DNA from 2 places in the Micrococcus sp. CS26 genome. Region 2 is predicted to be linked to the other one. Evidence: riboswitches for the same ligand, from Rfam matches in the RefSeq annotation. Region 2 holds a riboswitch; the other holds the start of a gene.
The links. A riboswitch is a leader RNA that binds a small molecule or an ion and turns the genes downstream of it on or off. The one in region 2 is predicted to bind S-adenosylmethionine.
Positions count from the first base shown of each region.

Region 1: another riboswitch for S-adenosylmethionine. It lies ahead of ACZ1IK_RS01895 (O-acetylhomoserine aminocarboxypropyltransferase/cysteine synthase family protein); the one in region 2 lies ahead of ACZ1IK_RS01605 (flavin reductase family protein).

Region 1 is NZ_JBVFVY010000003.1:13,889-23,885, reverse strand. Features, by position in the region: gene ACZ1IK_RS01900 (VOC family protein) at 1-529, opposite strand, end outside; SAM riboswitch class IV at 707-822, shown strand; gene ACZ1IK_RS01895 (O-acetylhomoserine aminocarboxypropyltransferase/cysteine synthase family protein) at 953-2,320, shown strand; gene metX (homoserine O-acetyltransferase MetX) at 2,317-3,447, shown strand; gene ACZ1IK_RS01885 (SGNH/GDSL hydrolase family protein) at 3,522-4,415, opposite strand; gene ACZ1IK_RS01880 (alpha/beta hydrolase) at 4,495-5,187, shown strand; gene ACZ1IK_RS01875 (RNA-binding S4 domain-containing protein) at 5,240-5,482, opposite strand; gene ACZ1IK_RS01870 (glycine--tRNA ligase) at 5,624-7,006, shown strand; gene ACZ1IK_RS01865 (GNAT family N-acetyltransferase) at 7,003-8,139, shown strand; gene ACZ1IK_RS01860 (cation efflux transmembrane domain-containing protein) at 8,136-8,771, shown strand; gene ACZ1IK_RS01855 (MFS transporter) at 8,779-9,997, opposite strand, start outside.
Region 2 is NZ_JBVFVY010000002.1:143,702-153,698, reverse strand. Features, by position in the region: gene ACZ1IK_RS01620 (FMN-binding glutamate synthase family protein) at 1-429, shown strand, start outside; gene ACZ1IK_RS01615 (MFS transporter) at 546-1,766, shown strand; gene ACZ1IK_RS01610 (cold-shock protein) at 1,977-2,180, opposite strand; gene ACZ1IK_RS01605 (flavin reductase family protein) at 2,419-2,943, opposite strand; SAM riboswitch class IV at 3,017-3,136, opposite strand; gene ACZ1IK_RS01600 (hypothetical protein) at 3,329-3,943, shown strand; gene ACZ1IK_RS01595 (RNA-binding S4 domain-containing protein) at 3,991-4,359, opposite strand; gene hisD (histidinol dehydrogenase) at 4,370-5,686, opposite strand; gene ACZ1IK_RS01585 (mechanosensitive ion channel family protein) at 5,821-7,398, shown strand; gene ACZ1IK_RS01580 (universal stress protein) at 7,415-7,951, opposite strand; gene ACZ1IK_RS01575 (MBL fold metallo-hydrolase) at 8,025-8,840, opposite strand; gene ACZ1IK_RS01570 (glutathione S-transferase family protein) at 8,853-9,997, shown strand, end outside.

The DNA of each region.
Region 1 (9,997 bases), on a different contig from region 2:
CGTCGTCGCCGAGCCACTCGGCGAGGCGCTCGGGGGAGCCGGCGATGTTCAGGCGCTCGATGGTGGCCTGCGGCTCGGCCGCCTGCGAGGGGTGCATGTCCTCCTGACCGTCGGCCCAGCGCAGGATGAACGGCAGCTGCGGGTCCGCGAGGGTTCCCTTGACGCCGATCTGCCGCCAGGACAGCTCCCGGCCGTCCGGGAAGCGACGGTTGCCGGGGACGGCCTCACGGCCGAGGCGGCGCTCGAACCGGCCGATGTCCGTGGTGGCCACGGCCCAGCTCATCCAGCCCCCGCCCTGCTCGGTGCGGGCGCGCACGAGCTGGCCGAACGGCGCACTGAGGGAGGCCGGGTGGTCCAGGGCCTCGACGACCTCCAGATACTGCCCCTCCGTCATGGGGAAGAGCGCGTTCTGGGTGCCGAAACGTGGGTGGACACCGCCCTTGATCCGCTCGATGCCCAGCGTCTCGGCGATGCGGGCGACCGTGGCGTCCAGGCCCTCGGGGCCGGCGGCGTAGGACACGTGGTCCATGCGACAGGTGTGCACTGCGCTGTTCCTCTCCGTTCCCGGGCTGCCCCGGGGGTTGACCTGGTGCGAGTCGCGGGGCGTCGAGCCCTTGACGGGTCGGGCGCCCCGTGCGGAGAGCGTATCCGCGGGTGACACGCGTGACGAAATCGTGGCGGGGCGGCGGGCTACACTCGGAGGCACGGTCACGAGAGTCAGCAACAGGCCCCGGCATGCTGACCGGCAACCCTCCTTCCGCGGTGGGGTGCCCCGGGTGACGACCAGGCCGGCCCCACAACGGATGCCGGCAAGCGCGGGCCGATCCCACGGCCCCTCTCGACGGCGCCGGGTCATCTCCGGCACCTCGACGACGCCGGTCCCCGGATCGGCACGTCGGCCGGCGGGCGGGGCGGCGGCGTCCGGCCCCTGAACCCCTCAGGAGGGTCCGCCATGACCGACCAGACCACCCCGACCCCCGACGCCTGGGGCTTCTCCACCGCGCAGGTCCACGCGGGCGTCGCCGTCGGCCAGCACGCCTTCGGTGCGACCGCCCTGCCGATCTTCCAGACCACCTCGTACGACTTCCCGTCCGCCCAGGTGGCCGCGGACCGGTTCGCACTCAAGGACCTCGACCCGCTCTACACCCGCATCGGCAACCCGACGCAGGGCCCGGTGGAGGAGAAGATCGCCGCGCTCGAGGGCGGTGTGGGCGCGCTGCTGCTGGCCTCCGGTCAGGCGGCGACGACGTTCGCGATCCTCAACCTCGCCGGCGCCGGCGACCACGTGGTCGCCTCGGCCAGCCTCTACGGCGGCACGCAGAACCTGTTCAAGCACACCCTCGCCAAGGTCGGCGTCGAGACGACGTTCGTGACCGACCCGGACGACCTCGAGTCCTGGCGCGCCGCCGTCCGGCCGAACACCACGGCGTTCTTCGGCGAGACCCTCGGCAACCCGCGCGGCGACGTCCTGGACGTGCGCGCCGTCGCCGACGCCGCCCACGAGGCCGGCGTGCCGCTGATCGTGGACAACACGCTGGCCACCCCGTACCTGCTGCGACCGATCGAGCACGGCGCCGACGTCGTCACCCACTCCGCCACGAAGTACCTCGGCGGGCACGCCGCGGCCATCGCGGGCGTGATCGTCGACGCCGGCACGTTCGACTACGCGCAGCACGCCGAGCGGTACCCCGGCTTCAACGAGCCGGACGAGTCCTACCACGGCCTCGTCTACGCGCGGGACCTCGGGGTGGGCTCGCCGCTCGGCGCCAACCTGGCCTTCATCCTCAAGGCGCGCGTGCAGCTGCTGCGCGACTACGGCTCGGCCATCTCCCCGTTCAACGCGTTCCTGGTGAACCTCGGCCTGGAGACCCTGTCCCTGCGCATGGAGCGGCAGGTGGCCAACGCGGCCGCGGTGGCGCGCTGGCTGGAGGGCCGCGACGACGTCGAACACGTGGTCTACGCCGGCCTGGAGTCCAGCCCGTGGCACGAGCGGGCCCAGCGCTACCTGCCGAAGGGCGCGGGCGCGTTCGTCTCCTTCGAGATCGCGGGCGGCCGCGAGGCCGGGGCCGCGTTCGTGGACGGGCTCACCCTGCACCACCACGTGGCCAACATCGGCGACGTCCGCTCGCTCGTGGTGCACCCGGCCTCGACCACCCACTCCCAGCTCGCCGACGACGAGCAGCGCGCCGCCGGCGTCACCCCCGGCCTGGTGCGGCTCTCGCTCGGCGTGGAGGACATCGAGGACATCCTCGCCGACCTCGAGCGCGGCTTCGCGGCCGCCGCCCGCCGCGGCGACGACGACGCGGGGGAGCGGGCATGACCGCCGTCGCCACGCGTCCGTCGCGCACCGCGCTGCCCCGCGGCGGCCGCCACCGCCTGCGGGTCGGCGAGCTGCGCACCGAGACCGGCGGGCTGCTGCCCGACGTCGAGCTGGCCTACGAGACCTGGGGCACCCTCGCCGCCGACGGCGCCAACGCCGTGCTCGTGCTGCACGCCCTCACCGGCGACGCGCACGTGGCCGCGCACGAGGAGGACCCGACGCCGGGCTGGTGGGACGCCCTCGTCGGCCCGGGCCGCGCCGTGGACACGGACCGGTGGTTCGTGGTCGCCCCCGCCATGATCGGCGGCTGCCACGGCTCCACCGGGCCCTCGACGCCGGCCCCCGACGGGCGGCCCTGGGGCTCCCGGTTCCCGTTCCTCACGCTGCGGGACGCGGTCGAGGCCGAGCGACGCCTGGCCGACCACCTCGGGATCGGCGCCTGGCGCGCCGTGATCGGCGGATCGATGGGCGGGGCCCGCGCCCTCGAGTGGGCCGCGACCCACCCCGCGCGCGTCGCCGGGGTGGGTGTGCTGGCCGCCACCGCGGCCTCCTCCGCCGACCAGATCGCGTGGGGGCAGGCGCAGACGGCGGCCATCCGCCTCGACCCGGACTTCCAGGGCGGCGACTACTACCCCGGCCCCGGCCCCGTGGCCGGCCTGGGCATCGCCCGGCGCATCGCCCACACCACCTACCGCACGGCGGGCGAGCTCGGCCAGCGGTTCGGCCGGGAACCGCAGGGCGTCGAGGACCCGTTCGGCGCCGTCGTCGGGGTGCCGGGCGGGCGCGGGCGCTACGCCGTGGAGTCCTACCTGGACCACCAGGCGGCCAAGCTCACCGACCGGTTCGACGCGAACTCCTACCTCGTGGTCACCGAGGCCCTCATGGGCCACGACGTCGGGCGCGGGCGCGGCGGCGTGGCGGCGGCGCTCGCGGACTACCGGGGCCGGGCGTTCGTGGCCGCCGTCGACTCGGACCGGCTCTACCTGCCGGCCGAGTCCGAGGCGCTCGCGGCGGCGCTGCCCGCGCGGCCGCCGGTGCACACGATCACCTCGCCCATCGGCCACGACGGGTTCCTCACCGAATACGGCCAGGTGGCCGACACGCTCAAGCGCACCCTCGCCCTCTGAGCTTTCGTTCGGGAAACGGCGGCGTGTCGCGGCACTGTCGTTCGGGAAACGGCCACCGGCCCCGCCGGCCGGGCTCAGGGCTCGACGACGTTCAGCGACTCGGTGTGGTCCGAGCCCTGCGGCATCGGCGCGCCGAAGAGCGGCTCGGGGACGGGGCGCTTGGCCGTGACGCCGTCGCCGGAGGAGACGCCGCGGATACGGCGGGCCACCCACGGCGCCAGGTGCGTGCGCACCCACGCGGCGTCCGACGCGCGGGCCTCGCGCCAGGTGCGCGGCGCCGGCGGGGATAGGCGCAGGTGCTCGAGGCCGTGCTCCACGCCGAGGGTGTCCAGCACCATCGCGGCGATCGTGTGGTGGCCGAGCGCAGAGAAGTGCAGGCGATCTTCGGCCCACATCTCCCGCCGGGCGAGGTCTTTGAGCGACCACATGTCCGGCACCAGGGCGTCGTGCCGCAGCGCGATGGTGCGCACGTTCTCGTTGTAGATCGCCACGGTGCCGCGGATGCGGCCGATGACGGGCGTGCCCTTCACGTCGGTCGCGTTGAACAGCAGCACGGTGGCGCCGTCGGAGGCCAGGCGTTCGACGACGGCGTCCAACCGGACCGCGATCTCGTCCGGGTCCGCGCCGCGCAGGATGTCGTTGCCGCCCGCACACACGCTGATGAGGTCCGGCCGCAGGGCGAGCGCCGGCTCCACCTGGTCCTCGGCGATCTGGTCCAGCAGCTTCCCGCGGACCGCCAGGTTGGCGTAGGCCAGGTCCTCACCGGGCGGCGTCAGGCGGGAGAGCTCCTCCGCCAGGCGGTCGGCCCAGCCGCGGTGGTAGCCGGGGCGGTCCGGGTCCGGGTCGCCGATGCCCTCGGAGAACGAGTCCCCGATGGCGACGTAGCGGCGCCACGGATGGGCGGCGGGGTCGTCGACCGGGGTCGCGTCGGAGGCGTGCGGAGGCTGGGAGGAGGATGGGTTGCCCACGGGTAGGATTCTGCCCGCGTCGCGCGGGAGGGGTCAACCGCCGGGTGGGGTGACCGCGCCGCTCGCTAGGCTGGCGGGCGTGAACGCGAACCCCACCCCCGCCGTCGAGCCCGTCGTCCGCTGGTCCCGCCCCGAGGGCGAGCGCACCGAGGACCTGCTGATCGTCCTGCACGGCTACGGCGCGAACGAGGACGACCTGTTCGGCCTCGTCCCGCACCTGCCCGAGCACGTCACGGTGGCCGCCGTGCGCGCGCCCCTGCCCCTGCAGCCGGGCTCCCACGCCTGGTTCCCGCTCTCCCAAGACCCGGTCACGGGGGAGCTGGGCTCCACCGCCGAGCCGGTCCGCGAGGCCGTCAAGGCCCTGCACGCCTGGGTGCAGGCCGTGCGCGGGGACTTCCGCACCGTCTCCCTGCTCGGCTTCTCACAGGGCATGGCCATGGCCACGTCGCTGCTGCGCCTGGACCCGGAGGCCTACGCGTGCACCGTGGCGCTGTCCGGCTTCGTGGTGGACCCGCAGCTCGCGGAGCCGCAGCTGCGTGAGCTGTTCACCCGCGACGACGACGTCGCCCGCGTCCGACCGAAGGTCTTCTGGGGCCGCGGCCAGGAGGACCCGATCATCTCCGAGCCCCGGGTCGAGGAGACCCATGCCTGGCTGAACGCCCACGTGGACCTCATGAAGATCGTCTACGCCGGGCTCGGCCACGCGATCAACGAGCAGGAGCTGGGCCACGTGAAGGAGTACCTCGCCCACATGGTGCCGCCCCGCGGCTGACGCACCGGACACGCTCGACGACGGCGCCGCGGCCGCCCGACGGGGCGTCGGCTCAGGCCTGCCCGGCCTGGACGACGAACGCCTCGCCGGCGAACTCGACGACGTCCCCGTCGTGCAGCTGGGCGCCGCGGCGCGTCTCCACCGCGCCGTTGACGGTGACGAGCCCGTCGGTGACGACGTCGCGGGCCATGGCCCCGTCCTCCACGAGGGAGGCGAGCTTGAGCGCCTGGCCGAGGCGGATGGACTCGTCACGGATGGGCAGGGGCTGGGCGTCGGGTGCGTTCGTCTCGGTCATGGTGTCCATCATGGCCGGTAGGCTGGACGGGATCGACCGGCGCGCCGCGCCGGAACGGGCCCGCCGCGTCGGAGGCGGCCGGGTGCCGTCGTCGTCGTGATCCCCTCCCGCCCCGCCGATGAGTACGGAAGTGATGCCCCCATGGCTGCCAAGTCCCCGCTGGACAACGTCATCAACCTCGCCAAGCGCCGAGGCTTCGTGTTCCAGGCCGGTGAGATCTACGGCGGTTCGCGCTCCGCGTGGGACTACGGGCCCCTGGGTGTGGAGCTGAAGGAGAACATCAAGGCCGAGTGGTGGAAGACCTTCGTGCGCTCCCGTGAGGACATGGTGGGCCTGGACTCCTCCATCATCCTGCCGCGCGCGGTGTGGGAGGCCTCCGGCCACGTCGAGACCTTCACCGACCCGCTCGTGGAGTGCACCCAGTGCCACAGGCGCCACCGCCAGGACCACCTGCTCGAGGCGTTCGAGGCCAAGAAGGGCCGGCCGGCCGAGGGCATGGCCGAGATCGTGTGCCCGGACTGCGGCACCCAGGGCGCCTGGACCGAACCGCAGCTGTTCTCGGGCCTGGTCAAGACCTACCTCGGCCCCGTGGACAACGAGGAGGGCCTGCACTACATGCGCCCGGAGACGGCGCAGGGCATCTTCGTGAACTTCCTCAACGTTCTGGGCGCGGCCCGGAAGAAGCCGCCGTTCGGCATCGGCCAGATCGGCAAGGCGTTCCGCAACGAGATCACCCCGGGCAACTTCATCTTCCGCACCCGTGAGTTCGAGCAGATGGAGATCGAGTACTTCGTGCCGCCGGCCGAGGCGGGCCAGCACTTCGACCGCTGGGTCGAGGACTGCTGGGACTGGTTCATCGACCTCGGCATCGACCCCGCGCACCTGCGCAAGTTCGACGTCCCCGCGGACGAGCGGGCGCACTACTCGGACGCCACGATCGACCTCGAGTACGACTTCGGCTTCACCGGCGGCGACGGCTGGGGCGAGCTGATGGGCATCGCGAACCGCACCGACTACGACCTGGGCCGGCACACCGAGCACTCGGGCACCAAGATGCAGTACTTCGACCAGGCCAACAACGAGCACTACACCCCGTACGTGATCGAGCCGTCCTTCGGCCTGACCCGCGCCATGATGGCGTTCCTCGTGGACGCCTATGCCGAGGACGAGGCCCCGAACGCCAAGGGCGGGGTGGACGTGCGCACCGTGCTCAAGCTGGACCCGCGCCTGGCCCCGGTCAAGGCCGCCGTGCTCCCGCTGTCCAAGAAGCCCGAGCTGCAGCCGGCCACCCAGTCCCTCGCCGCGGAGCTGCGCGGCCTGTGGAACATCGAGACGGACGACTCCGGCGCGATCGGCCGTCGCTACCGCCGCCAGGACGAGATCGGCACCCCGTTCTGCATCACCGTGGACTTCGACACCCTCGAGGACCAGGCCGTGACCATCCGCGAGCGGGACACCATGGCCCAGGAGCGCGTGGCGCTGTCCCAGGTGAAGTCCTACCTGCTGGAGCGCCTGGTCAAGTGAGCGGGGACGTGACGGGAGCGGCCGGGGCCGCGGGACACGACGACGGCGGCGCGCTGTTCGACTCCGCCGCGGTCGCCGGCGGGGAGATCGTGCTGCGTCCCTGGCGGCCCGGGGACGACCTGGCCCTGCTCGAGGTGTGGGGTGACCCGGCCAACGCGCAGCAGCACCAGGACCGGGCGATGCTCGCCGAGGACGCGGAACGGCCCTGGCGCCGCGCGCTCGTGGCCGAGGCCGCCGGGGTGCCGGTGGCGGCCGGCGTCGTCTATGCCTCGTCCGTGCACCCGCGGCGGCTGTGGCTGTACGTCGAGACCGCGGCTGCCGAGCGGCGCCGGGGCATCGGCCGGGCGCTCGTGGCGGCCCTGCGGGGGCTCGCCGCGGAGGCGCACGCCGCCGGCGCCATCCCGACGACGGCTCTGAAGGCTCGGTTCGCCAAGGACGCCCTGGTGCCCGGAGTGGCCGGCGCCGACCCGCAGACCGAGGCCGACGGTGCGACGGGCCGCCCGCCCGTGGACACGGAGGCCGTGCGGTCCCAGACCGCCGCACTGGCCGCCGGCACCGAGGCGTTCCTCGTGGCCCAGGGCTTCACCCCCGTGCAGCGCTCCCGCCGCGTCGCGATCGCCCCGGGGGCCATCGGCCTGCCGGATGTGCGCGGGGAGGAGCACCCGGACGGCGTGGTCCTCGAGGAGGCCTCGACCGGCTCCGTCGAGCTGACGCAGGCGGTCGCCGCGTTCTATGACGCCGTGCACGCGTGGGACCCGTCGACCCTGAGCGTCGGGGCCGCCCAGCAGCTGCTGCTGGGCCCGGCCACCGGGGCCGCGGGCGCCGTCGTGCTCCGCGACGCGCCGAAGGCCGAGGGCGGGCGCATCCGCGCGTTCGCGGTGTCCTACACCCCGGAGCGCCAGGACGCGCCGGCCGATGTGCTCGTGGGCTGGGATCCGGAGCTGGGGGAGGAGGACGCGCTGCAGGCCGTGGCCGACCTGCTCGCCCTGCTCGTGGCCCAGTACCCCGTGCAGATCGAGGTGGACGAGGCGATGGCCCCGCTGGAGCGGATCGTGGACGGGCTCATCGGCGGCAACGCGGCGCGGACGCTGGTGGACACGTACGTGTTCGTGGACGACGCGCCGGGCGCGTGAACCGGGCGGCCGTAGCGGACCGCCGGCGCACCCGCACCCTGCGGGGCACCGTCCTGGCGGTGGCCCTGCTCAACGGCGCCTACCTGGTGGTCGAGATCATCCTGGCGGTGGGGATCGGCTCGGTGGCCCTCGTGGCGGACTCCGTCGACTTCTTCGAGGACTTCGCCGTCAACCTGCTGATCTTCGTGGCGCTCGGGTGGACGGCGGCCCGGCAGGCGGTCATCGGCAAGGTCATGGCCGGGATCATCGTGCTGCCGGCCGTGGCGGCGCTCGTCATGGCGGCCACGAAGATCGGCGACCCCGAGCCGCCGGCCGCGGGCGTGCTGCTGGGGGCGGCCGTCGGCTCGCTCCTCGTGAACATCGTGTGCGTGGTCCTGCTGGCCCGCGTCCGCGTCGACGGCGGCTCCCTCACCCGGGCGGCCTGGCTCGCGGCGCACAACGACCTCGTGGCCGGCGTCGTGCTGATCGCCCTGTCCGGGATCACGGTGCTGACGGCGTCGGGCTGGGCGGACATCATCGTGGGCGTGCTTCTCGTGCTGCTCAACGGCTCCGCCGCCAAGGAGATCTGGGAGGCCGCGACCGAGGAGCACCTGGCGGCCCAGGCCCTCGCCGGCGAGGTCGACGACGACTGAGCGGTTCCTACGGGGCGGCGGGCAGCCGGGCGGCGAGCACCGCCCCGACGGCGGCCAGGCCCAGGAACACCGTCAGCGCCGGTGCAAGACCGACGGCGCCGGCCAGCGCCCCGACCGCCGGGCTGAGCCCAACCCCGGCCAGCCGCATGCACCAGCTCGTCACCGCCAGCCCGGTCTGCGGCCGGAGCCCGGGCGCCTCGTCGCCGAGCGCATAGGCCACGGGCACCACCACGGCGCAGCCGAGCCCCGCCAGGGCCAGCCCCGCGAACGCGGCAGGCACGGCCACCGGCTCGGGCAGCGGCGCCAGGGCCAGCCCCAGCCCCACGACGACGGCGCCCAGCCCCGCCGTCAGCGCCCCGCGGCGTCCCAGGGCGGTGAGGGTTCGGTCGCCCGCGAGGCGTCCGACGAACTGCGCGCCCAGCAGCGTCGACGCGCCGAGCACCGCCGCGGCCGGATCCAGGCCGCGCTCCGTGATCAGGAACAGGGTGGCCCACGCGTTGCCGAACTCCTCCACGCCGAACCCGGCCATCGCGATCACCACGGCGGGGACGAGCACGGCCACGGCGGCGCGGCGGGGGAGGGCTTGGGCGGCCGGGGCAGGCGGCGTGGACGTCTCCGACGGTGCGGGTGACTGATCCGCGGCGCCGCGGGCGGACGCCGAGTCCACGGGAGCCTCCGCCAGGAACAGGCGCCGGACCCCCAGCAGCACCGCGACGCACACGGCGCCGTTGAGCCCCAGGTGCAGGGCCGCGGGGCCGCCCACGGTGATGACCGCCGCACCGAGCCCGGCACCGGCGGCCGCCCCGAGGCTCCAGCCGGCGTGCATGGTCGTGAGCACGGGCCGGGCCAGCCGGGCCTGCACCTGCAGGCCCTGCGCGTTCTGGGCGGTGTCCACGACGGCGTCGAGCACCCCCGAGGCCAGGACGAGGCCCGCGAAGACCCACAGCGGCCAGGCCGCGGCCGTGCCCGCACCGTGCCCGGCCCCCGCACCCGCCCCGGCGACGTCGAGGACGAGACCGGCCGCCGTCGTGAGCAGGGCGATGGCCACGCTGCCGGCGAGCATGACGCGTCGGGCGCCGAACCGGCGCAGGATCGGCGCGGGCAGGGGCCCGGCGAGCGTGCCGCCCACGGCGAGCGCGATGACGAGCAGGCCGAACGCGGCCGGGTCCAGGCCGAACGCGGCCTTGGCCTCCGGGTAGTGCGGGATGAGCGCGCCGAGCAGGGCG
Region 2 (9,997 bases):
GCGGACCACTTCGGCGAGCACGCCCGCGTGGACTACCTCACCGAGCGCGACCCCGAGTGGCGCTCCGAGCTGCTGATCCCGGGCCGCGAGGCGGCCGGCGCCCCCGTGCAGGGCTCCCCCATCTCCGGGACGGGCTCCACGCTGGTCGACGCCCGGCGGACCGAGTCCGTGCCGCTGACGACGTCGCCGATGCCGCGCGTCAGCTCCCTGGGTGAGGGCGAGTCGCTGTCCCCGCACGGCGGCCGTCGTCGGGCCCCGCAGGACCCGGCACCCGCCGCCACCGCCGGCGAGACGCCCACCGACGAGAACGAGGGCCTGCCGGCGGAGGCCGGCGAGCGGCCCGAGCGCCAGGACGGCGAGGAGGTCACCCAGCGGGGGACCACCGGCCGCGTGGAGGGCGAGCACCGCGGCGAGGGCCGCGTCGGCTGACCCGTCCCCGCAGTCACCCCCGCTTTCGAGGCGGGAAATCCACCTCACACGACGCCCCCGGGCGCCCATGAGAGAGATTTCCCGCCTCGTCGCGTGAGGGGTCGTAGCCTGGGGCCGTGACCCTGCCCGCCCCCGCCGCTCGCCGCCCCTCCGCGGCCCTGCTGTGGGTGCTGCTGGCGGCCATGGGCGCCGGGCCCCTGTTCAACTACGGCGTCTCCGCCTCCTCCACGGTCGTGATGGAGCGGCTCGACGTCACCTCGGGCCAGCTCGGCACCGTGATGACGGTCGTGTTCGCCGCGGCCGCCGTCACCTCCCTCGGCCTCGGCCGGGCCGCCGACCGCCTGTCCGCCCGCGCACAGCTGAGCATCATCTTCGGCGGCACCGCCGCGGCGCTCGTGCTCGGCGCCGTCGCCCCGTCCCTGCCCGTGCTGTACGCGGCGGCCGCCGTCGCGGGCGTCACGCAGGCCATCTCCAACCCCACCACGAACCGGATCATCCGGACCGTGGTGCCGCCGGAGAGGCGCATCGGGTGGGTCGGGGTGAAGCAGTCCGGCGTGCAGGCGGCCCAGCTGGTCGGCGGCCTGTTCTTCCCGGCCGCGTCCCTCGCCCTCGGCTGGACGGGCGCCGCGCTGGGGGCCGCGGTGCTCATCGGGGCGCTCTGGGTGCTCGCGCTGGTCGCCGCCCCGCCGCTGCCCGGGGCGCCGCCGCCGGCCACCGGCCCCGTCGGCGGGCGACGACGGCGGGACACCTCGCCCCTGCCGGCCACGGTCTGGTTCTTCGCGGCGATCGCGTTCCTCACCGGCCTGGGCATGCAGGCCACGAACACCTACCTGCCGCTGTTCGCCGTCGAGACGCTGGGGATGACGCTCGTGGCCGGCGGCGCCGCGGCGGCCGTGTCCGGGGTGATCGGGGTGCTCTCCCGGATCGGGTGGAGTCGGCGGATGAGCTCCGGAGACCGGCCCACCACCCTGCTGGCCGTGATCTGCCTGGGTGCCGTGGCCGGCGTCGTGGTGTTCCTCGCCGCGGACCTGCTGGACCTGCCGGCCCTGTTGTGGGTGGGCGCCGCGGTGCACGGCTTGACGGTGCTGGGCGCCAACGTGGTGGCCAACGCGGGCCTGCTGAGCGAGGTGCCGGCCGAGCGGCTCGGCCGTGCGACCGGGGCGAACTCGATGGGCATGTACGCCGGCTTCGCCCTAGGCCCACTGCTGATGGGCGTGCTGCGCGACGTCACGGGCGACTACCGGGCCGGCTTCGCGGTCGTCGCGCTCGGGTATCTGCTGGCCCTGGGCGTGGTGCTGCTGTTGCGTCGCCACGTGGGTCGGCGGGGCGCGGCCTGACGCGCAGGGCCAGGACGAGGCCCACCCCGGAGGACCGCGCCTCAGCGACATCACCGCAGTGCTGCCCCGCGGCGATGTCGCAGCGCCGCGGTCGAACGGGCGTACGGCGGAGTGCGGCGCAGTGCGCGGCGGGGCGTGGACGCCTGACACACGACGACGCCCCCGGTCCGTGCGGACCGGGGGCGTCGTCAGACGTGCGTCAGGCGAAGATCAGAGCTTCGTCACGTTGGCGGCCTGGAGGCCCTTGGGGCCGTCCTGGGTCTCGAACTCGACGCGGTCGTTCTCCTGGAGCTCCTTGAAGCCGTTGCCCTGGATGGCGGAGAAGTGCACGAACACGTCCGCGGAGTTGTCCTCGGGGGCGATGAAGCCGTAGCCCTTCTCAGCGTTGAACCACTTGACAGTACCGACAGCCATGATGGTGTCCTTTCGATGTGCCCCCGCGGTGCGGTGGCGGTGTTGGACCGCGGCCCGGATGTGGGACGCGGGTGAAGCGGCGAGACTGAACCGCTTGCCCAACACTCATCGACGCCGGCGATGCCGGGCTGACGAGCAGTGAAGATGGCGGGATACAGCTTGATCAACTTCAGGCTCCATCATTGCACGGATCACGCCGACCGGGAACCAGGGGCCCGATTGTTCACCTGGAGTTCGCTCAGAGCGCGCGCAGGCCGTGGAAGAGGTTGCGGTGCAGGGCGGCCGGGGGAGCGGCGTCCGTGTGATCCGCGAAGGCCGTCACCTCCAGCAGCACCACCGTGTGGTCGCCCGCCGGGACCTCGGCGTGCACCCGCGTCTCGAGCCAGAGCGAGGAGCCCCCGATCAGCAGGGCGTCATGCGGGCTGCGGTGCACGTCCAGACCGGCGAAGCGGTCGCCCTCGCGGGAGGCCAGCTGACGGCACAGCGGCGTCTGGTCCGCCGCGAGCAGGGAGACGCCGATCGCCCCGGCCCGGCGCAGGCGCGGCCAGGTGCGGGAGCTGTTCTGTGCGGAGAAGGACACGAGGGCCGGCTCCCAGGAGATGCCCACGCCGAAGGACGAGGACACCATCACCTCGGGGACGTCGTCGGCGAGGCCCGCCAGCGCGACGACCCCAGTGGGGAATGCCGAGAGGCCGGAGCGGAGGTTGCCGAGGGACAGGTCGGTGTCCCACGCGGCGGTGTGGGGTTCGTGGGTCAGGGTCATGGCGCGCGTCCTCTTCCGATGACTGACGCGGCTCCGCAGACGGCGGGAACGCGGATCGCCCGGATCCGCGGAGGCGCGGTACTTGCCCGTCGGGGTGTCCGAGGGGCCGAATCATCACCTGGAGCACCCCACTACTGCGTGAGAGGGTTGCCGTCCCGCCGGCCAGGGCCGTGAATGACGGGAACTCGTGATTCTGGGGATCAGCCTACGGAGGGGTCCGTGGGGTGGTCAAAGCGCGGCGGTCGCGCGGCGTCATCCGAGCTGCCCGATGTGATGCTTGACACACCGCGCATCGCCAGCCAGGATCAAGCCACTCGAGAGGGGGGCTCGAGACCGCAGCCCGCGGCCCCGCAATCGGTTCTCTGAGAGGGATCGGATCATGCGGATGGACATCGAGAAGAAGCGTGCGGCATTGTCGGCCGCCGTGGTCGTCGCGGCTCTCCTCGGTCTCGCCATCTCGGGATGCTCCGCTTCCCCGGGCAGCGTCTCCTCCACCGCGAAGGCATCCACCGCTGCGGCGTCCTCCGTCACCGTGACGTCAGCGGCCCCCTCGGCAACCCGGTCGGCCTCCGCCACCGGTTCGTCCGCGTCGTCACCCGCCGGTGAAGAAGCACTCCCCGCCGCGCTGTTCGAGGAGGACGGGATGACGTTGGTCGAGTACACGCGCCGGCATCCGGATGCGGGCCATCTCGACCCGGAGAAGGAGTCCGTCCTGGAGGAGGCGGTCGGGACGGGCACACAGCAGATCACCGTGGACGCTCAACAGGGTGCAGTCCTTCGGGTCATCGTGCTGTGTCCTTCGGATGCCACCGGTGAGACGGAGATCCTGACCTCACGGGGTGGCGGGGGAACGAAGACCTGGATGGCCGGATCGGAGGCGCTGTGCGGCGGCTGGTCGGCGGCGACTCCCCCCGTGGATGAGGCGGGGCCGATGACGTTCACCGTCACGGTGGACAACGACAAGCCGTTCCGGATGGTGCTGACCGCACCCTCCGCATGAGGCCGCCATCACGACGGCGGATGACGGCGCGGGGAGGACTGAGACGCTCAGCGTCGGTCGCGGCCGCGCAGCGCGTCCAGCTGCCGGCGGTCCCGTTTGGTGGGCCGGCCCGCGCCCCGCTCGCGGTACGGCACCGCGAGCAGCTCACGCGGCACGGGCGGCGGGGAGTGGTCCACGTACTGCTGCCGGGCCACGGGGGCGCCCACCCGCTTGGCGATCAGCCCCGTGACCTCCAGGATCCGCTCGCGTCCGTCCTGGCGCACCCGCACCCGGTTCCCGACGACGACGGGCGTCGCCGCCTTCACGGGCTCGCCGTCGATGCGCACGTGGCCTGCGCGCACGGCCGCCGTGGCCGCCGACCTGGTCTTGTACAGCCGCACGGCCCACAGCCACGCGTCGATGCGGACGCCGCTCACGCCCGCCCCCTCACGCAAAGCGGGCGCGGATCGCGGCGCCGTGCGCGGGCAGGCGCTCGTCCTCGGCCAGCACGCCGATCCCGTCCGCGACCTCCTTGAGCCCGGTCTCCGTGTAGCGGATGCGCTGCTGCAGGCGCAGGAACGTCACCGTGTTCAGACCTGAGGAGTGCCGGGCCGTCCCGGAGGTGGGGAGCACATGGTTGGACCCGGCCGAGTAGTCGCCCAGCGGCACGGGGGCGTACGGGCCCACGAACACGGCGCCAGCGTTGCGGATGCGCCCCACGAGGGCCTCGGGGTCGCGCGTCTGGATCTCGAGGTGCTCGGTGGCGTAGCGGTCGGAGACCTCCACGGCCTGGTCCATGTCCCGCACCAGCAGCACGCCGGACTGGGGGCCGGTGAGGGCCTCGCGGATCTGATCCTCGTGGAACGCCCCGGGCACCTGCGCCTCGATCGCCGCCAGCACGTCCCGGAGCAGGTCCTCGGAGTCCGTGATGAGCACGGAGGCGGCCAGCGGGTCGTGCTCGGACTGGCTGATCAGGTCCGCGGCCACCCAGTCGGCGCGGGCGGTGCCGTCCGCGATCACGGCGATCTCGCTCGGCCCGGCCTCGGCGTCCACGCCGATCACGCCCTGCAGGGCGCGCTTCGCGGCGGCCACGTACACGTTGCCGGGCCCCGTCACCAGGTCGACGGGCGCGCAGAGCCACCCGCCGTCGTCGTCCTGGACGCCGTGCGCCAGCATGGCCACGGCCTGGGCGCCGCCGGCCGCGTAGACCTCGTCCACGCCCAGCAGCGCGCACGCGGCGAGCACGGTGGGGTGGGGCAGGCCGCCGTGGTCCCGCTGCGGGGGCGAGGTCACCGCGAGGCTCCCCACGCCGGCGGCCTGCGCGGGCACCACGTTCATCACCACCGAGGAGGGGTACACGGCGCGGCCGCCGGGCACGTACAGGCCCACGCGGCCCACGGGGATCCAGTGGTTCTCCACGACGGCGCCCTCGCCGAGCTCGACCGTGGAGTCCTGGGGGTGCTGGGCGTCGTGCACGAGCCGGGCCCGGCGGATCGACTCCTCCAGGGCGGCGCGCACCCGCGGGTCGAGCCCGGCCAGGGCGGCCTCGAGCGCCTCCGCGGGCACGCGCAGGGCCGGCGGGCGGACGCCGTCGAACCGCTCAGCCAGCTCCAGCAGGGTCTGCTCGCCGCCGTGGCGGACCTGCTCGAGGATCGGGGCGACCACCGGCACCACGGAGGACACGTCCACGTTCGCCCGCGGGATGATGCGGGACAGGTCCGCGGTGGCGGTGTCGAGCGGGCGCAGGTCGGTGACGGAGAGCACGGATTCCTCCAGAGGGGCGGTGGCGGGCCGGCGGGACGGGGCACGACGACGGCCGGGCCCGGACCGCGCGGACGGTCAGGCTCCATTGTGCTCTTCTCCGGGGTGCGTCCGGGGGCGGGTGTCAGACTGTCGTCATGGTCCTCCCCGTCCTGCCCGCCCTCGCGACCCCGCCCCTGCTGACCGCCCTGGACCGCCTCCTGGCGGGCGAGACCGTGCCGTCCGGGGTGGAGGGGGACATCCAGGACGGGGCGGCCGCCACCACCCGGGCCTTCGGCGTGGAATGGGGGACGCTGCTGACCGTGCTGATGGCGTTCGCGATCGGCGCGGCGGTCGTGTACCTGGCCCTGCAGGTGGCGCGCGTCGTGCTCGTGCGCCGCCCCGCGTTCCAGCACGGCGCCGCCCGGCTGAGCCTGCCGGCCGCCGTCGCCGCCGGCCTGCTGGCCTCCCGGATCTGGCTCGGGGTCATGGCCGAGGAGCAGACCTGGTACCGGCCGGCGTCGTTCCTCTTGCTCATCGCCGTGGCCGCGGCGGGCGCGTGGGCCGCGTGGCGCCTGGTCGGCGTGATCGAGAAGGGGATCCTCGGCCGCTACCAGGAGACCAGCGTCGAGCACCGCCGCGAGCGACGCATCCGGACGCAGACCATCCTGATCCGGCGCATCCTCAACGCGGTGATCGTGGTGGTGGCCGTCGCCGTGGTCCTGCTGGGGGTGCCCGAGGTGCGCTCGCTCGGGGCCGGCCTGCTCGCCTCCGCCGGTGTGATCTCGGTGATCGCCGGCCTGGCCGTGCAGTCCACGCTGACCAACGTGTTCGCCGGCTTCCAGCTCGCCTTCACGGACGCGATCCGGGTGGGCGACGTGGTGGACATGGAGGGCGTGTTCGGCACCGTCGAGGAGATCACCCTGTCCAACGTGGTGCTCAAGCTCTGGGACGGCCGCCGCATGGTCTACCCGTCCTCGCACTTCACCACCCAGCCGTTCGAGAACTGGACGCGGGTGGGCGCCGAGGTCTCCGGCGTCGTGGAGCTGGACGTGGACTGGCGCGTGCCCATGGATGCGCTGCGCGCACGACTCACCCAGCTGCTCGAGTCCACGGACCTGTGGGACGGGCGCGAGCACGCGCTGCAGGTGACCGACGCGACCGGCGGCGTCGTGCGCATCCGCGCCGTGGTCTCCGCCCGCAACTCCGGCGACCTCTGGGACCTGCGCTGCCTCGTGCGCGAGGACCTCGTGGCCTTCCTGCGCCACGAGCACCCCGAGGGCATCGTGGTGCAGCGCATGGTGGACCGGCACCCCGCCCACGACGACGCGGCGCCCGCCTCCGAGGGCTCCGACGCGGCGGCCCGCGGTGGCGACCGGACGGGCGAGCCGGGCCCGGACGGCTCCGGGGTGGCGGCCCGCGAGCCGCGCCCGCGCACCGCGCCGCTGCCGCGCGTCGACGGCGCCGATCCGCGCCCGGACACCCTCACCACACCGCTGACCCGCGTGGGCGACCACTCCGGCCTGTACACCGGCTCGATGACGGCGGTGCAGCGCAACCGCGAACTCGCCGGCCCGGGCGAGGAGGCGTTCGCCGAGCGGCGCGCGCAGCAGGCCAAGCAGGCGGCGGAGGCCGCGGCGGCGGACGAGGCCGGGCGGCGCAGCGGCACCGGCTCCCAGGCGGCCGGCCCCCTCGACGACGCCGTCACGCGCCGCCGTCAGGACGACGAGGACTGAGGCCCGGCGGGAGCGCTCAGCGCTCGAGCGTCGGGTCCCCGGGATCGACGGGCGTGAGCCGACGCCGCTCGGCCATCGGCTCGGACGCGGGCAGGCCGTGGGTGGCCGGGTCCGTCTCGGCGACGTGGCTCACGGCCTCGGGCGTGTGGTCCCCGTACTGCCGGTACTCCTTCACGCACAGCACGGGCTGATCGATCTCCTGCAGCAGCTCGTCCGAGACCGATCCCATGACGAACCGGCCGAAGCCGCCGCGGCGGCGCACGCCGATGACCACGATGGACGGGTCCAGCTCCGCGGCCACGTCCTTCATCTCCTCCACCGTGGACCGGCCGCGTGCGTACTGGCGGAACTCGGCCGTCACGCCGGAGGCGTCCAACCGGGCCTGCACGCCGCGCTGCTGCTCCTCCGTGACGAGGGACTTGGTGCGGTGCTCGCCGCCGGGGCCCGCATTGACCACCACCACGTGCTCGCCGGTGGAGCGGGCGATGTCCAGGGCGGTGTCCAGAGCGGCGTCCGCGGACTTCGAGGGGGCGTAGCCGACGAGGATGGTCATGGGGTGCCTCCGCGGGGTCGAGGGGACGGATCTGAGGTCAGCGTAGTGCGGGCCGGGCCCGCGGCGGAGGGGCTCAGCCCTCGCGCAGGTGGCGCAGGTGCGCGGCCACCGTCTGGACGGCCACGCGGGCCACGGTGCCGGTGAGGCCGGGGTAGATGCGCGGGGCCAGGTCCTCGGGCGTGATCGTCGCCGCCTCGGTCTCGGGCAACGCGGCCAGGGCGGCGCGGATCTGCTCCAGGCGGCCCTCGCGGTGGTGCCGGTAGTCGCGGGCGACGACGTCCAGCGGCTCCGGCACGGGCCCGTGCGCGGGCAGCACCGTGAGCGGGCCCGCCGCCTCGAGGCGGCGCAGGCTGGCCAGATAGTCGGTGAGGGTGCCGTCCGGGTGGTCGAGCATGGTGGTGCCCGAGCCGAGGATGGTGTCGCCCGTGATGACCGCGCCGTGCGCGCCCGCGTCCGGGACGGCGAACGAGTAGGAGTCCGAGGTGTGGCCCGGGGTGTGCCAGGCCAGCACCGGGGTGCCGGCGACGTCGATCCGCTCGTCCGGCGTCAGGACGGCCGCCCCGCCGCGGCACCAGTCCGGGTCCGCGGCGCGCACGGGCGCGCCCGTGGCCGAGTGGAACGCGTCCACCCCGCCGGTGTGGTCGGCGTGCCGGTGCGTCACCAGGATGAGCGCGATCCGGCGCCCCTCGGCCGCCGCACGCACGCGCTCGAGGTGGGCGGCGACGTCGTCCTCCGGGCCCGGGTCCACCACGACGGCCGCGTCCGAGTCCGGTGCGGCGACCACGTACGTGTTGGTGCCGGCGAGGGTCATCGGGGAGGGGTTCTGGGCGGTCACGCAGCGCACCAGCGGGGCGGGCGTGGGGCCGGGCGTGGCGGTGGTCGTCGTCATAGGCTCGAGTGTATGGAGAACCAGCAGACCGGCCAGGCCGCGGACCGCGGCACCATCGACACGCGCGAGGGGTTCACGGGCAACTACGTGCAGTCCGGGGCGGAGTTCACGCGGGACACGAACTACATCGCGGACCGGATCGTGGCGGATCCGGAGGCCGTGCGGGCCCTGCCCGTGGCCGAGCCGTCCACGGTCGGCCGCGTGGGCGGCGGGCTCACCGAGGGGGCCGAGGCGTGGCCCGTCGAGGCGGGCCGCTACCGGCTCGTGGCGGCGCGGGCGTGCCCGTGGGCGAACCGGACGATCATCGTGCGGCGCCTGCTCGGCCTGGAGGACGCGATCTCGCTGGGCACCCCGGGGCCGACCCACGACGAGCGGTCCTGGACCTTCGACCTCGACGAGGGCGGGAAGGACCCTGTGCTCGGCACCGAGCGGATCCAGGAGAACTACTTCACGCGGTTCCCCGACTATCCGCGGGGCATCACGGTGCCGGCGATCGTGGACGTGCCGACGGGCGGCGTCGTGACCAACGACTACCCGCAGATCACCCTCGACCTCTCGACGGAGTGGACCGCGTTCCACCGCGACGGCGCCCCGCAGCTGATCCCCGACGCCGGGCCGGAGCGGGACGAGATGTTCGAGGTGATCGAGCGCGTGTTCACCGAGGTGAACAACGGCGTGTACCGGTGCGGCTTCGCGGGCTCGCAGGAGGCGTACGACGCCGCGTACGAGCGGCTGTGGACCGCGATGGACTGGCTCGAGGAGCGCCTGACGACGCGCCGCTTCCTGATGGGGGAGCGGATCACCGAGGCCGACGTGCGGCTGTTCACCACGCTGGTGCGGTTCGACCCCGTGTACCACGGGCACTTCAAGTGCAACCGGAACAAGCTGACCGAGATGCCGGCGCTGTGGGGCTACGCGCGCGACCTGTTCCAGACCCCGGGCTTCGGCGACACGATCGACTTCGTGCAGATCAAGGAGCACTACTACGTGGTGCACGAGGACATCAACCCGACGGGCATCGTGCCCGCGGGCCCGGAGCTGGCGAGCTGGCTGAGCGAGCACGGGCGTGAGGCGTTCGGCGGGGACCCGTGGGGTGGCGGCACCGCGCCCGGGCCCGTGCGCGAGGGCGAGCGCGTGGACCCGGAGCACACGCCGCT